Regions from separate parts of the Paenibacillus sp. tmac-D7 genome, predicted to be linked through region 3. Evidence: predicted binding sites of a transcription regulator. Region 3 holds the regulator's gene; each other region holds the start of a gene.
What was found. The regulator LexA, encoded in region 3, represses DNA repair genes until DNA is damaged. The targets are predictions, from matches to a motif close to CGAACATATGTTCG.
Positions count from the first base shown of each region.

Region 1: a site for LexA is predicted at 2,623-2,636, ahead of recA (recombinase RecA). Genes of this name have one in related genera too.
Region 2: a site for LexA is predicted at 2,690-2,703, ahead of FKP33_RS01550 (YhjD family protein). Genes of this name have one in related genera too.

Region 1 is NZ_VIDW01000003.1:95,599-99,841, reverse strand. It holds gene rny (ribonuclease Y) at 1-480, opposite strand, end outside; gene FKP33_RS03190 (RecX family transcriptional regulator) at 725-1,429, opposite strand; gene recA (recombinase RecA) at 1,497-2,546, opposite strand; gene FKP33_RS03180 (competence/damage-inducible protein A) at 2,730-3,974, opposite strand; gene pgsA (CDP-diacylglycerol--glycerol-3-phosphate 3-phosphatidyltransferase) at 4,014-4,243, opposite strand, start outside.
Region 2 is NZ_VIDW01000002.1:16,293-20,535, reverse strand. It holds gene FKP33_RS01565 (stalk domain-containing protein) at 1-45, shown strand, start outside; gene FKP33_RS01560 (HD-GYP domain-containing protein) at 167-904, shown strand; gene FKP33_RS01555 (L,D-transpeptidase family protein) at 1,054-2,487, shown strand; gene FKP33_RS01550 (YhjD family protein) at 2,722-3,093, shown strand; gene FKP33_RS01545 (DNA polymerase IV) at 3,090-4,243, shown strand, end outside.
Region 3 is NZ_VIDW01000038.1:15,726-19,968, forward strand. It holds gene FKP33_RS20765 (methionine gamma-lyase family protein) at 1-66, shown strand, start outside; gene FKP33_RS20770 (MerR family transcriptional regulator) at 164-577, shown strand; gene glnA (type I glutamate--ammonia ligase) at 675-2,012, shown strand; gene lexA (transcriptional repressor LexA) at 2,172-2,792, opposite strand; gene FKP33_RS20785 (LysM peptidoglycan-binding domain-containing protein) at 2,939-3,298, shown strand; gene FKP33_RS20790 (DUF896 domain-containing protein) at 3,467-3,661, shown strand; gene FKP33_RS20795 (aldo/keto reductase) at 3,677-4,243, shown strand, end outside.

The sequences.
Region 1 (4,243 bases), on a different contig from region 3:
AACTTCCCGCTCCACGTTCGTCAAGATGATCTGTTTCGCATCATCCATCGTCAACGAGGAAATTCGCTCCAACTCGGAAACTTGATCACGATAAATCTGATCAATTTGCGCTTGGGTTTCTTCGATTCGTTTCTCCTTGTTGGCGACCTGCTCTTCTTTTTTCTCAAGAGATTCTAATTTTTTATCCAGCGATTCCTCTTTTTGCAACAGTCGTCTCTCTTGTCGTTGTGTTTCGTTTCGACGTTCACGAATGTCTTTTTCAGCTTCGGTTCTGAGCTTGTGAATTTCGTCCTTCGCTTCCAGAACCGTTTCCTTTTTCAGTGCCTCCGCTTCTTTGCGAGCGTTGTCGATGATCTGCTGTGCGGCATGTTCAGCACTTGAAATTTTCGCCTCTGCAAGGGACTTGCGGATAAAATAACCGATCCCGAAGCATAGTACACCAACAACGAGAACAATCAGGATCCAGATGATCGGTTCCATCCAGTTCACCTCCCTCGTTGTTTCTCCAAGGGGTAAGCTTGGGATAATCAGGTTGTTTAATCCATTCTACATACGTTAGAAAAAGTAAAAATTGGCGATTTTACTTTGCGAATCGTCTCCTTGGGCTGTCAAGGAATGATTCTGTATATGATGAATATACATGATTATTTTATAGTTTGGTCAAGAAGCTTGTCAAGCTGTTGGCCTTCGCCCCCTATCTAAATAGGATAAATATTTAATCGGATCACTCATATTCCGAAAGATCCAACTCCGCCAAGTCATCATCGTCCATGCTGCGCTGCGGCATTTTGCCCAGAACTTGTTGAACGACGGTTAACGTGTACCCTCTGCGCTGCAAGAAGGAAGCGATTTTCCGCCGGGCTTTCGACGGGTCTTCCTCCCACTCCCGCTTGTAACGTCTGGAAACGAGCGCGTAGGCCGCCTCCCGCTCCGTCTCCGCGTCCACTCCGGCAAGAGCCGTTTCGATATGCTCTTTGGGTACGCCCTTTTGCTTCAATTCCTGTTTGATCCAGTGACGCCCTTTCTTTTGCGATTGCGAACGCTGCTTCGCCATTTGTTCCGCAAACAAAGCGTCATTCAAGTACCCTTCCGTTCTCAGCCGTGAGATCACGTCTTCGATGACATCCGGCTGAAATTCCTTTTCCTTCAGCCGCGAACGCATCTCGTGTTCGGAGCGAAGCCGGCTCGCCAGCAATCGAACAGCGCTCAAGTAAGCCTTATGCCTCTCTTCAGCCGCCAGAATCCGTTCCATCTCCGCAGACTCCACCTGCGCACCCTTTAAGAGCCGGTACTTGATCATAATGTCCTCATGGACGGAAAAAGCCAACTTATCGTCGATGAAAACATTGTACCGCTGCTGAGCTCTCGCCTGACGCTCCACTTTCGTAATAAAACCGCCCAGCGGTGCGCTTTCTTGATAACCGGTCATCCATACTACCTCCACAAGAAACGGCGAAAAGGCACCCTCCTGCTAAGAAAAGGTGCCTTAAGCCGATTTATTCGAGTACTGCCAAATCCTCTTCTTCCTCTTCATCATCGTCCGTATTCGGTCCGACTACTGCAACCAAATTGCTTGTTTCCCGAATTTTCTTCTCGATCGCATCCGCCAGATGCGGATTTTCCTTCAAGAATTGCTTCGCGTTCTCACGGCCTTGACCAAGACGCTCGCCACTGTAGGAATACCACGCGCCGCTCTTCTGGATAATATCCATTTCTGTCGCGATGTCGACGATGCTGCCCTCTTTGGAAATTCCTTCGCCGTACATGATATCGATCTCCGCTTGTTTGAACGGCGGCGCTACTTTATTCTTAACGACTTTAATCTTCGTCCGGTTACCGACCATATCGTTGCCTTGCTTGATCGTTTCTACGCGGCGTACGTCCAAACGTACGGAAGAATAAAACTTGAGCGCCCGTCCGCCGGGGGTCGTCTCCGGGTTCCCGAACATGACGCCGACTTTCTCGCGCAGCTGGTTGATGAAGATGGCGATCGTCTTCGACTTGTTGATCGCTCCGGACAGCTTACGCAGCGCTTGCGACATCAGACGCGCTTGCAACCCGACGTGCGAATCCCCCATCTCCCCTTCGATCTCCGCTCTCGGCACGAGCGCGGCTACGGAGTCGATGACGATGATGTCGACCGCGCCGCTTCGTACGAGCGCTTCCGCGATCTCGAGCGCCTGTTCGCCCGTATCGGGCTGTGACAGGAGCAGTTCGTCGATGTTGATGCCAAGCTTGCTTGCATAAAGCGGATCAAGAGCGTGCTCCGCATCGATGAATGCCGCCGTGCCGCCTACCTTCTGCACTTCCGCGATGGCATGCAGCGCTACGGTCGTTTTACCTGAAGACTCCGGTCCGTAAACTTCTATAATTCTACCGCGCGGATAACCGCCGATACCGAGCGCGATATCGAGCGCAAGCGAGCCGCTTGGAATAGTTTCCACTTGCATGTGGGTAGATTCACCCAGTTTCATAATCGACCCTTTACCAAACTGCTTCTCGATTTGACGAAGGGCATTTTCCAGTGCTGCGCGACGATCCGTCAAGAGACTCACTTCCCTCTTCTATATTCTCTTATGTTTCCATCATAACGGTTTTCATAACCTTTGCCAAGGTTTTTCTCGAACATATATTCGCATCTTGGTCCAAATAAAAACCGTAACAAGGTTTAAAGTTGTTACGGTGCTTCCGCGTAAATCTATTATACTTTATTTTCTAGTGAGCGGCAACTACGATTTTAGCCGTTCCCACAGCTGATAGAGCGCGCTTTTGGACGCGCGCAGCTTGATTGTCGAGCGGTTGCCCCATGCTTGCAGCTCAACCGCCGCCGCCTCGCCCCCGCCCGCAATCCCGACATACACCAAGCCAACCGGCTTGCCTTCCGATTCCGAGGGTCCTGCCACGCCGGTGACGGATAGTCCGTAATCGGCCCCGCACAAAGTCCGTACGGCCTCCGCCATCCGGATCGCCGTTTCCGCGCTGACGGCTCCGGGAGCTCCCTCGCCTTCGAGCTCGTTCAAGGGAATGCCGAGCACGCGGTGTTTCACCTGGTTCGTATAACTGATCACCCCGCCGGCGAAAGCGTTCGAGCTGCCCGGTACGGCCGTCAGCAAATCGCTGAGCTGTCCTCCGGTGCAGCTTTCGGCCACGGCGAGTGTTTGGCCGCGGGAAGCGAGCTCCCGCAAGAGGAATTCTTCGAGCGAGATGTCTTCTGCCGCATAGATGAAGCCTCCGAGCCGGCGGCGTATCTCATCCTCCAGCGGTTTAAGCTTCCGTGCGGCTTCCTGCGCGCTTCCTGCGCGCGTCGTTAACCGAATGGCCACCTCGCCTTCCTTGGCGTAAGGCGCTATCGTAGGATCCGTCTGCGCGTCGATCAAATCGATCAGTTGATGCTCCAGCGACGACTCGCCGATGCCTGCAAACTTGAGCATGGTCGAATGAAGCGCCTCCAGGCCTTCGACATTCGCTTCTAACCACGGTTTGACCTGAAGCTCGAACATCGGCTTCATTTCGCTAGGCGGACCCGGCAGAAGCACGTAGCGCGTGCCGTCCACCGTTAAGGCGACGCCCACCGCAAGGCCCGTTTCGTTCGCCAGGGGATCGCTCCCTTCCAGCATCAGCGCCTGCCGGACGTTGCTCTCGACCATCGGCATGTTTCGTTTGGCGAACAGCTCCGTCATTTTGTCCATCGAAGGCTGGTGGATCACCAGCGGCCGTCCAAGCACCTCGGCAAGCACATCCTTCGTTATGTCGTCCTGCGTAGGCCCCAGACCGCCCGTGCAAATAATCAAGTCGGCCCGGCTCTTCGCAAGCGCAAGCGATTCCTTGATCCGTCCGGCATTGTCACCGACGACCGTATGAAAATATACGCCGATGCCCAGGTCGGCCAAGCCTTTAGATAAAAACTGCGCGTTCGTATTGGCGATTTGACCCATCAGCAGCTCCGTGCCGACGGCGATAATTTCCGCTCTCATCCTATTCCCCTCCGGATACAACAAAAACAATAGGTCGCCCTACTGTTTCTTGTCGTCGAAATTGATAACGTGTTTGTTTTTAATAAAATAATCGAAGCCGGAATAAAGCGTAATAATTGCAGCTACCCAGCTGGCTACGAGATCGAAACGGAAATCGATGAAAGCAAACGGGAAGTTGTTGATAAGAAGCGCAATAATCGCTGTGATTTGCGTCGCCGTCTTCCACTTGCCCCATTTGCTTGCAGCCATGACGGTGCCTTCCAGCAGAG
Region 2 (4,243 bases), on a different contig from region 3:
GATTCTAAGACACGCACCGCCATCTTGCGGACAACTGGCAAATAATTGCCGCTGAACGGAACAAGGCTTATTCTGTAGAGAGAGCGACTTTACTTTCTTCACAGAATAGGTCTTTTCGATTAAGATTACATGTACATTCAGACGTCAAAGAACAGAGGTGAACGGCTTGCCGGACGAACGAGAGCGGTTGCTGAAGCGTATCGAACAATTGGAAAAAAGAAACCGTGACTTGGAGCTGCTGCTGGAATCGGCATCCGAATTAAATCGCGGCGGTGCGGAACCGGACCATCCGTTCTCGATGAATTTGATTCATTCGCTCGTATTGGCGCTGGATTCACGCGATCCTTATACGGCCGGGCATTCGTCCCGCGTTGCGTTGTACTCGTTGTGGATCGCCCGGAAGCTTGGAATATCCGAGGAAGAATGCAAGCATTTCCACCGCGCCGCGTTGATGCACGACATCGGCAAGATCGGCGTACCCGATCGTATTCTGCTGAAAGCGGAAAGCTTGAACGACGAGGAGTTTCAGGAGATGATCGCGCATACGACGATCGGCGCCCGCATCTTGTCCAAGATGGAGCCGGAAGAACGTATGCTTCAGGCGACTCAGGTTGCCAAATATCATCATGAGAAGATGAACGGCTCGGGGTACCCCGACGGCTTGCGCGGGGATCAAATTCCGTTCTTCGCGCGAATCGTCGCCGTGGCCGACGCTTTCGACGCGATGACGACGGACCGTCCTTACGCGCGAGGGCGCAGCTACGAGGAAGGCATGTCGGAAATTATACGCTGCAAGGGGACCCATTTCGACCCCGAGATCGTCGATGCCTTTGAGGCGGTCATGCGAGAGAAGCTTCGCACGGGAACGGTACTGCGTTCATCGTCAAGCCTCGAGGAGAGGTAAGAGGGAGCGCTTCATGAATAAGGCAAGAAGAAGCTGAAACCGCTGCAGAGCGGTTTTTGGCGCTGCTTCCGCGGCTCCCCTTCACCTTCACAATTAAAAGCCGCCGGCCGATATTATAGGGGAGAAGGGTGGAAAGCGAGGGGGAGTTCGTGAGAACGAAAGATTCCGACGAACAACTGCAGCAGTTTTTTAAACAGGATCCGCAATATTTGAAAAAATACGTCCGGGAGCATCCCGATAATAAAATGGCCTGGTACTTGCTCGGCCGGGAGTATGAGGAGCAAGGCAAGCAGGGCAAGGCGCTGTACTGCTATGCGCAAGCCGGCGAGGTGTACGAGGCCTATGAAGAGCAGAAGGTCGTGCTGCCCGCGGAGGAGGCGGCTTCGCCCGGGCCGTCGAAGCCGCCTCGGGCGTCTCGCCGCTGGGGGATTCGGTTCATGCGTCTCGCCGTAGCGATGCTTGCGCTCGGAGCTGCGCTGCTCTCGGCGCCCGGCCTGCAGACGCGAACGGTGGAGGAGCTGGCGCAGCCTGCGGCCGTCGTCCCTGCGGACGTCACGCCGGCGCAAATTCAGGCGACCCGGGTGTACTATTTGGCCGGGACCAAAACGCCGGAGACGATCGGCCAAGCGCTGCAGCACATGCTGCTGCTCGAACGGGTGAGAAGCTTCGGCATCCTGGTGCGCGGCATCCCGCTCAGCGATTCGACCTGGATCGAATGGCTGCGAAAGCCGGAGACGCTCTTGTCGGTGGAGGCGGAGTCTGACGCTTCGCGGCAGCAAATTTTGTACCACGACGCGGAAAGCTGTCAATGCGAGCCGAGCGACGCTCAGCGGGCGGACGGCGTCGTAGCGGCATGGATGTCTCATCAGGAGCAGCAGGCCGTGCTTCGCTCGGCGGTGGCAGCCTACATCCGGCGCACCGGACAAGCGCCTACGGAAGCTTCGCAATTGACGGCGTCGTATCCGGACAACGTGCTGCCCGGGTTGACGCCTTATATGTCGGAGCTGTTCGCACGCGACTCGGCGGCTATAGCGCAAGAGATGCAGGGCTGGAACGAGCGCTCAGCCGCGCAGGCGGGCGGATCTTCGCAAGGTCAGACGCCACCCGGTGAGCTTCCCGAGGGATTGATTCAACCGCTCGCCGAGCCGCTTGAAATTAAGATAGACAAAACGGCTCACCGGCTGGCGGTCGTGAGCGGCAGCATTGTCGTGCGCGAATACCCGGTCGGTCTCGGCGGTTCGCGGACGCCGGAAGGGAGCTTCGTTATTTCGGAGAAGGTGCGCAATCCGAACGGCCAATCAGACGGCGATTTCGGCAGCCGAGGGATGACGCTGTCCGATACGTTATACGCGATTCACGGGACGAACAAGCCGAAGAGCATCGGCAAGGATCAGTCGCTCGGCTGCGTCCGGATGCGCCAGACAGACGTGGAGGAGCTGTTCGACATGGCGCCGCTCGGTACGAAGGTGACGATCGGCCGCGGCTTGCTGCCTGCCGCCACGTCCGTCAGCGCGACCCCGTTGAAGCTGCCCGCTCAAGCCGACGATACGAACCCGAACAAGGTGTATAAATGGCTCGATTAGACGACGTTCCCCTCGCTTTTGGCGTTCCGTTCAACGATGATGGCGTGATCGTAAATTTGAGCCGCAAAGATGGAGTACGAAAATATTGCAAAGGACAGGTGCCTGCCGGTAACCTGTTTTTTTTTGCATGGCTGAGGGAAGAATCGATTTCCAAAAAATTCACTTGCATAAAGAACAAGTGTTCGGTGTATAATGTGAAACGAGAATATATGTTCGTATGATGGTGGTGGATGTATGAGTGTTAATCCAAGTATTGAAACCGAAGAAGATATTCAAATCATCAAGGACTACACCTTGCTGCCCATTTTGCTGGATATGTTAGCCAGAGATATGGATACGTTAAAAATGTATCAGGACAAAATTGTTTTCCGTCATGTCATTTTTTATCTTAGGGAAGTTGAAGATTCCATTTATTCAAAATTGCAGAGCATTAAAAGTAAGATGATCCAACAAAATATTAAAGTTTTGAGTACAGAAATGAATGCGCAGGGTATTCAGGTAGAATACAAAGTCCGCGGCTACGTTCATCATTTCAACATGCTGAGGAGTTTGATAAAGGCTGAGCTCATGACCATGCTTATGAACTTACGGAGGCAGATAAGATGAGCGAGAACAGCGAAAGGACTATTTTTCTAGCGGATTGCCAGAGCTTTTACGCCAGCGTAGAGAAGGCGGATCATCCTGAATGTAAAAATAAACCCGTTGCTGTTGCCGGTGATCCGGCACGCCGCTCAGGTATTATTCTGGCTGCCTGTCCCATCGCGAAAAGCTTCGGGGTGACTACGGCGGAACGGTTGGGCGAAGCCCTTATCAAGTGTCCGGAGCTCGTTGTCATGCGTCCCCGGATGCAGCATTACATTGATGTCTCACTGATGATTACGAAGATTTATGAGGAGTTTACGGATCTTGTTGAGATATTCAGTATTGATGAGCAGTTTTTGGATGTTTCTGCAAGCTTGCCTATCTTTGGAGATCCTGAAACGATCGCTAAATCTATTCAGCAAAAGGTTCTTAGTCAAACCGGAGTATGGGTTAGAGTAGGCATCAGTTCTAATAAAATACTTGCTAAAATCGCGACGGATATATGGGCAAAGAAGAATGAAAGTGGCATCTTTACCTTGTCAAAAACAGAAGTCGAGACTTTGCTATGGCCACAACCCGTAAATAAGATGTTCGGTGTCGGTTCACGTATGACGGCACATTTTGCTCGTCTTGGAATGCACACCATCGGCGATATTGCCAGAACGCCGCTGCCGCGTCTTAAAGATAAATTTCGTGCTCGCTTTGGCAAGCAATCGGATATTCATGCAGAGGTGATGTGGCGGACGGCGAACGGTCTGGATGATAGCCCGGTTACACCCGGAACATTCAACACGCCGCCAAAATCAGTCGGCCATATGATGACTTTACCTAGAGACTATGTGGAGACGTGGGAAGTGAACACCATTTTACTGGAGCTCACAGAGGAGGTATGCCGCGACTGCCGTCGTAAAGGATATATGGGCTCTGTAGTCACGGTCAGCTGCATGTGCAGTCCCTACGAAGCACCGACCGGATTCTCGCGCCAAATGAAGATGCAGGACCCTACTAACCACACCAATACCGTATTTGAAACCGTAAAAATGCTTTTTTATAAATTCTGGAATAAAATGCCCGTGCGTCGTGTCGGTGTGACATTAAGCCAGTTAATGGACGATCAGGATTACCAGCTTACCCTCTTTGAGGATCAGGTAAAGTCCAGAGCCTTGGAGAAAGC
Region 3 (4,243 bases):
TATTCCCACTGTAAGCTCGGCGTTCTGACGGCCATCCAAAACATGATCGACCGCAAATTATTGTAATCATTACTTACATGTGGCATTAACCTGACATAACTTGACACGTTTCTAGAACATGGTTACAATAAAAGTAAGGTTTTATGTGTTAGGGGTGATAGTCATGAGTGATGATATCCGCCGTAATATGGCCCTTTTTCCGATCGGTATTGTTATGAAGCTGACGGATTTAACCGCCAGACAAATACGATACTACGAGCAGCATGAATTGATCATTCCAGCAAGAACCGGCGGCAACCAGCGTCTATACTCGTTCAACGATGTCGAGCGTCTTTTGGAGATCAAGGATTTGATCGAGAAGGGCGTTAACATCGCAGGAATTAAACAAGTGCTGCTGCCGGTCGACAAAGATTCGGAGGATGCAACCGTCTTGAACGAGCAATCCGAAGTGAAACGCCGGGAACTGACCGATTCCCAGCTGCACAAGATGCTGAAGCAGCAGCTGATAGGCGGAGGCAAGCGACCGAATCATGTATCGTTGATTCAAGGCGAACTGTCTCGTTTTTTCAGAAAATAGGGTTTGGCCGAGGAGCGACCGCCGCTCTGTTCACCTGAGGCGGGGCGAGCGGTACCCCTCGTTATTACGTACCGATTTTTAAGGAGGAGATTTCACAGTGACGGATAAGAACTACACGAAGGAAGACATTTTACGTATTGCCAAGGAACAAAACGTTCGATTCATTCGACTTCAATTTACGGATTTGCTCGGCACCATCAAGAACGTCGAAATACCTTTAAGCCAGCTTGAGAAGGCGCTTGATAATAAAATGATGTTTGATGGTTCTTCCATCGAGGGTTACGTTCGTATCGAAGAATCAGACATGTACTTATACCCGGATTTGAATACTTGGGTCGTGTTCCCATGGGTGACGGAAGATCGCGTGGCGCGTTTGATTTGCGATATTTATTTGCCGGACGGCCGTCCGTTCCCGGGCGACCCGCGCGGCATTCTGAAAGCGGCGTTGAAAGAAGCGTACGAAATGGGCTATACCGCGATGAACGTCGGGCCGGAACCGGAATTTTTCTTGTTCAAAACCGATGAGAAAGGCAATCCGACCATGGAGCTGAACGACCAGGGCGGTTACTTCGACTTGGCGCCTACGGATCTCGGCGAGAACTGCCGCCGCGAAATCGTATTGACGCTCGAAGAAATGGGCTTTGAGATCGAAGCGTCACACCACGAAGTGGCGCCGGGTCAGCACGAGATCGACTTTAAATATGCCGATGCGATTAAAGCGGCCGACCAAATTCAAACGTTCAAGCTCGTTGTGAAGACGGTAGCCCGTCAGCACGGCCTGCATGCCACATTCATGCCGAAGCCGTTGTTTGGCGTTAACGGCTCGGGCATGCATTGTCACCAATCGTTGTTCCGCGGTAAAGAGAATGCCTTCTACGACGAGAGCGACAAACTCGGCCTAAGCGCAGAAGCACGTCATTACATGGCTGGTATTTTGCGCCACGCCCGCGCGTTCGCGGCGATTACGAACCCGACCGTCAACTCGTACAAGCGTCTTGTACCGGGTTATGAAGCGCCTTGTTACGTCGCCTGGTCGGCCAGCAACCGCAGCCCGATGATCCGTATCCCGGCTTCCCGCGGTCTCAGCACGCGCGTTGAAGTGCGTAACCCGGATCCGGCGGCTAACCCGTATCTCGCGCTGGCCGTTATGTTGAAGGCCGGCCTTGACGGCATCAAGAAAAAAATGCAGCTGCCGCCTCCGACGGACCGCAATATTTACGTGATGACCGAAGAGGAGCGGGAAGAGCAAGGCATTCCGAGCTTGCCGATCAACTTGAAGCAAGCGCTCGACGAAATGCTTCGGGACGATGTCATTTGCGAAGCACTCGGCGATCATGCGCTGGCTCATTTCTTCGAGCTTAAGGAAATCGAGTATGACATTTACCGTACTCAAGTTCACGCTTGGGAGCGCGAGCAGTATTTAACGCTTTATTAATAATTAAAGAAACGGACGTTCGGCTGAGCCGAGCGTCCGTTTCTTTAATTTAGCAAGACCTATATTCCATAAGGACCTAGCGGTGATCTTCCGTGAGGTTTTTTTATCGAAAAAACCTCACGATCCGGCAGCAGCCGAGCTTCGAGAGGTTTTGAGTTGTTAGTGGATGTCGCGGAATACGCCGATGACTTTGCCAAGAATAGAAACGTTTTTCAACCGAATAGGCTCCATGGTCGGGTTTTGCGGCTGTAACCGAATATGGTCTCTTTCTTTATAGAACGTTTTCACCGTCGCCTCGTCTTCCTCGGTCATAGCCACGACGATGTCGCCGTTGTTGGCGGTCTGCTGCTGGCGGACGATCACATAATCCCCGTGATGAATGCCTGCGTCAATCATACTTTCGCCGACGACGCTTAACATGAACACGCTCTGATCGCCGACAAAGTGGCTGGGGAGCGGAAAGTAATCTTCAATGTTCTCCGTTGCTGTAATCGGAACCCCCGCCGTAACCCGTCCGATTAACGGAACGCGGGCTACCGAAACGGAGAACGCGCCTTCTCCTGGTTCCCCGTCCAGAATCTCAATGGCTCTTGGCTTGGTCGGATCTCGGCGGATAAGGCCCTTCTTCTCGAGCCTTTCCAAGTGTCCATGTACGGTGGAACTCGACGCCAAACCTACCGCTTCGCCGATTTCACGTACGGAAGGCGGGTAACCTTTATCCTTAACTTCATTTTTAATAAAATTTAAAATGGCCTGTTGACGGGAGGAAATCTTGCTCATCGTATCACTCCAATATATAGAAACTATTAATTGGAAGTATAGCACAGAATAGCCGTTCGTACAAACATAAGTTCGAGAAAATGCATTGACACAAACATGTGTTCGTGTTATTTTAATATAAGAACAAATGTTTGGGGGTCGTCATTATGATGCATATCATTAGCAGTCAAACTTCGGTAAGCGTGCCGTCCATGAATAGAACAGATGCGGTCGGCAATCGCAAACGGCTAGGGCGTCTGGCTCTGACGGGTCTTGTGTTGGCCATGATCATCGGGATCAGCACGGTGATCACGGCATTACTTGGGAATTCGGACGCTTATGCAGCCGCCTCCTTGCCGGCCGAACAACATACCGTTATCGTCGAACGAGGAGATACCTTGTGGAGTATCGCCAATGAACATATAGCTAAGGGTGGCAACCCGAGAGAATACATCTATGAGCTCAAAAAAAAGAACGGATTGAAGGACGCTTCGATTCGTGCCGGTCAACAATTGTTGCTTCCGTAATACCGCTCGCCCTGACATTTCAGGCTCTTCCCGCCTGTCAATTCTCTTGACAATCGTTATCCATAATGTCAAAGTATAATTTGATAACGAACGCCATTTGTCTGGACATGCTTGTCAGGTTCCGACAGCTGGCGACAACCGGAACACGAGAAGACTGGGAGGATAGGCATGTTGGAATCGGAACATGATGTTACCGTGAAGCGAATCAATGAACTCGCTCGAAAAGCGAAATCCGAAGGATTGAGCGAAGCGGAGTTGAACGAACGTAACGAATTGCGTAAAAAGTACATTGATTCTTTCAAATCTTCCTTACGCACTCAACTCGATAACATCAAATTTGTTGATGAAGATGAGAAGAAGTAGGAGGAGGGTTTTGATATGCAATATCGGGCTTTGGGTAAGAGCGGTATTCTGGTATCGGAACTTTGCTTAGGAACAATGACCTTCGGTCATACGACCGATGAACGGGAGTCCGTAGAGATGATAAACCGTTTCCTGGATAAAGGAGGGAATTTCATCGATACGGCAAACGTCTATGCAGGCGGCAGATCGGAAGAGATTGTCGGTAAAGCGATTCGCGAACGAAGATCGGACGTAGTTCTGGCTACTAAAGTTCGAATGAAGACCGGACCCGGACCGAACCAAGTCGGTCTATCCCGCAAGCATATCATGGATGCCGTCGAAGACAGTTTGCGACGCTTAGGAACCGATTATATCGATTTGTACCAAGTTCACGTTTGGGATCAGGTCACACCGATTGAAGAGACGCTTCGTGCGCTGGACGATTTAGTTGCATCAGGGAAGGTTCGGTACATCGGATGCTCGAATTTCTTGGCGTACCAGTTAATGAAATCGTTAAATCTAAGTGACTTCAACCGCTACGCGCGGTTTATTTCCATTCAACCGCAGTACAGTCTCGTGTGCCGCTCCATGGACCGCGAAGTG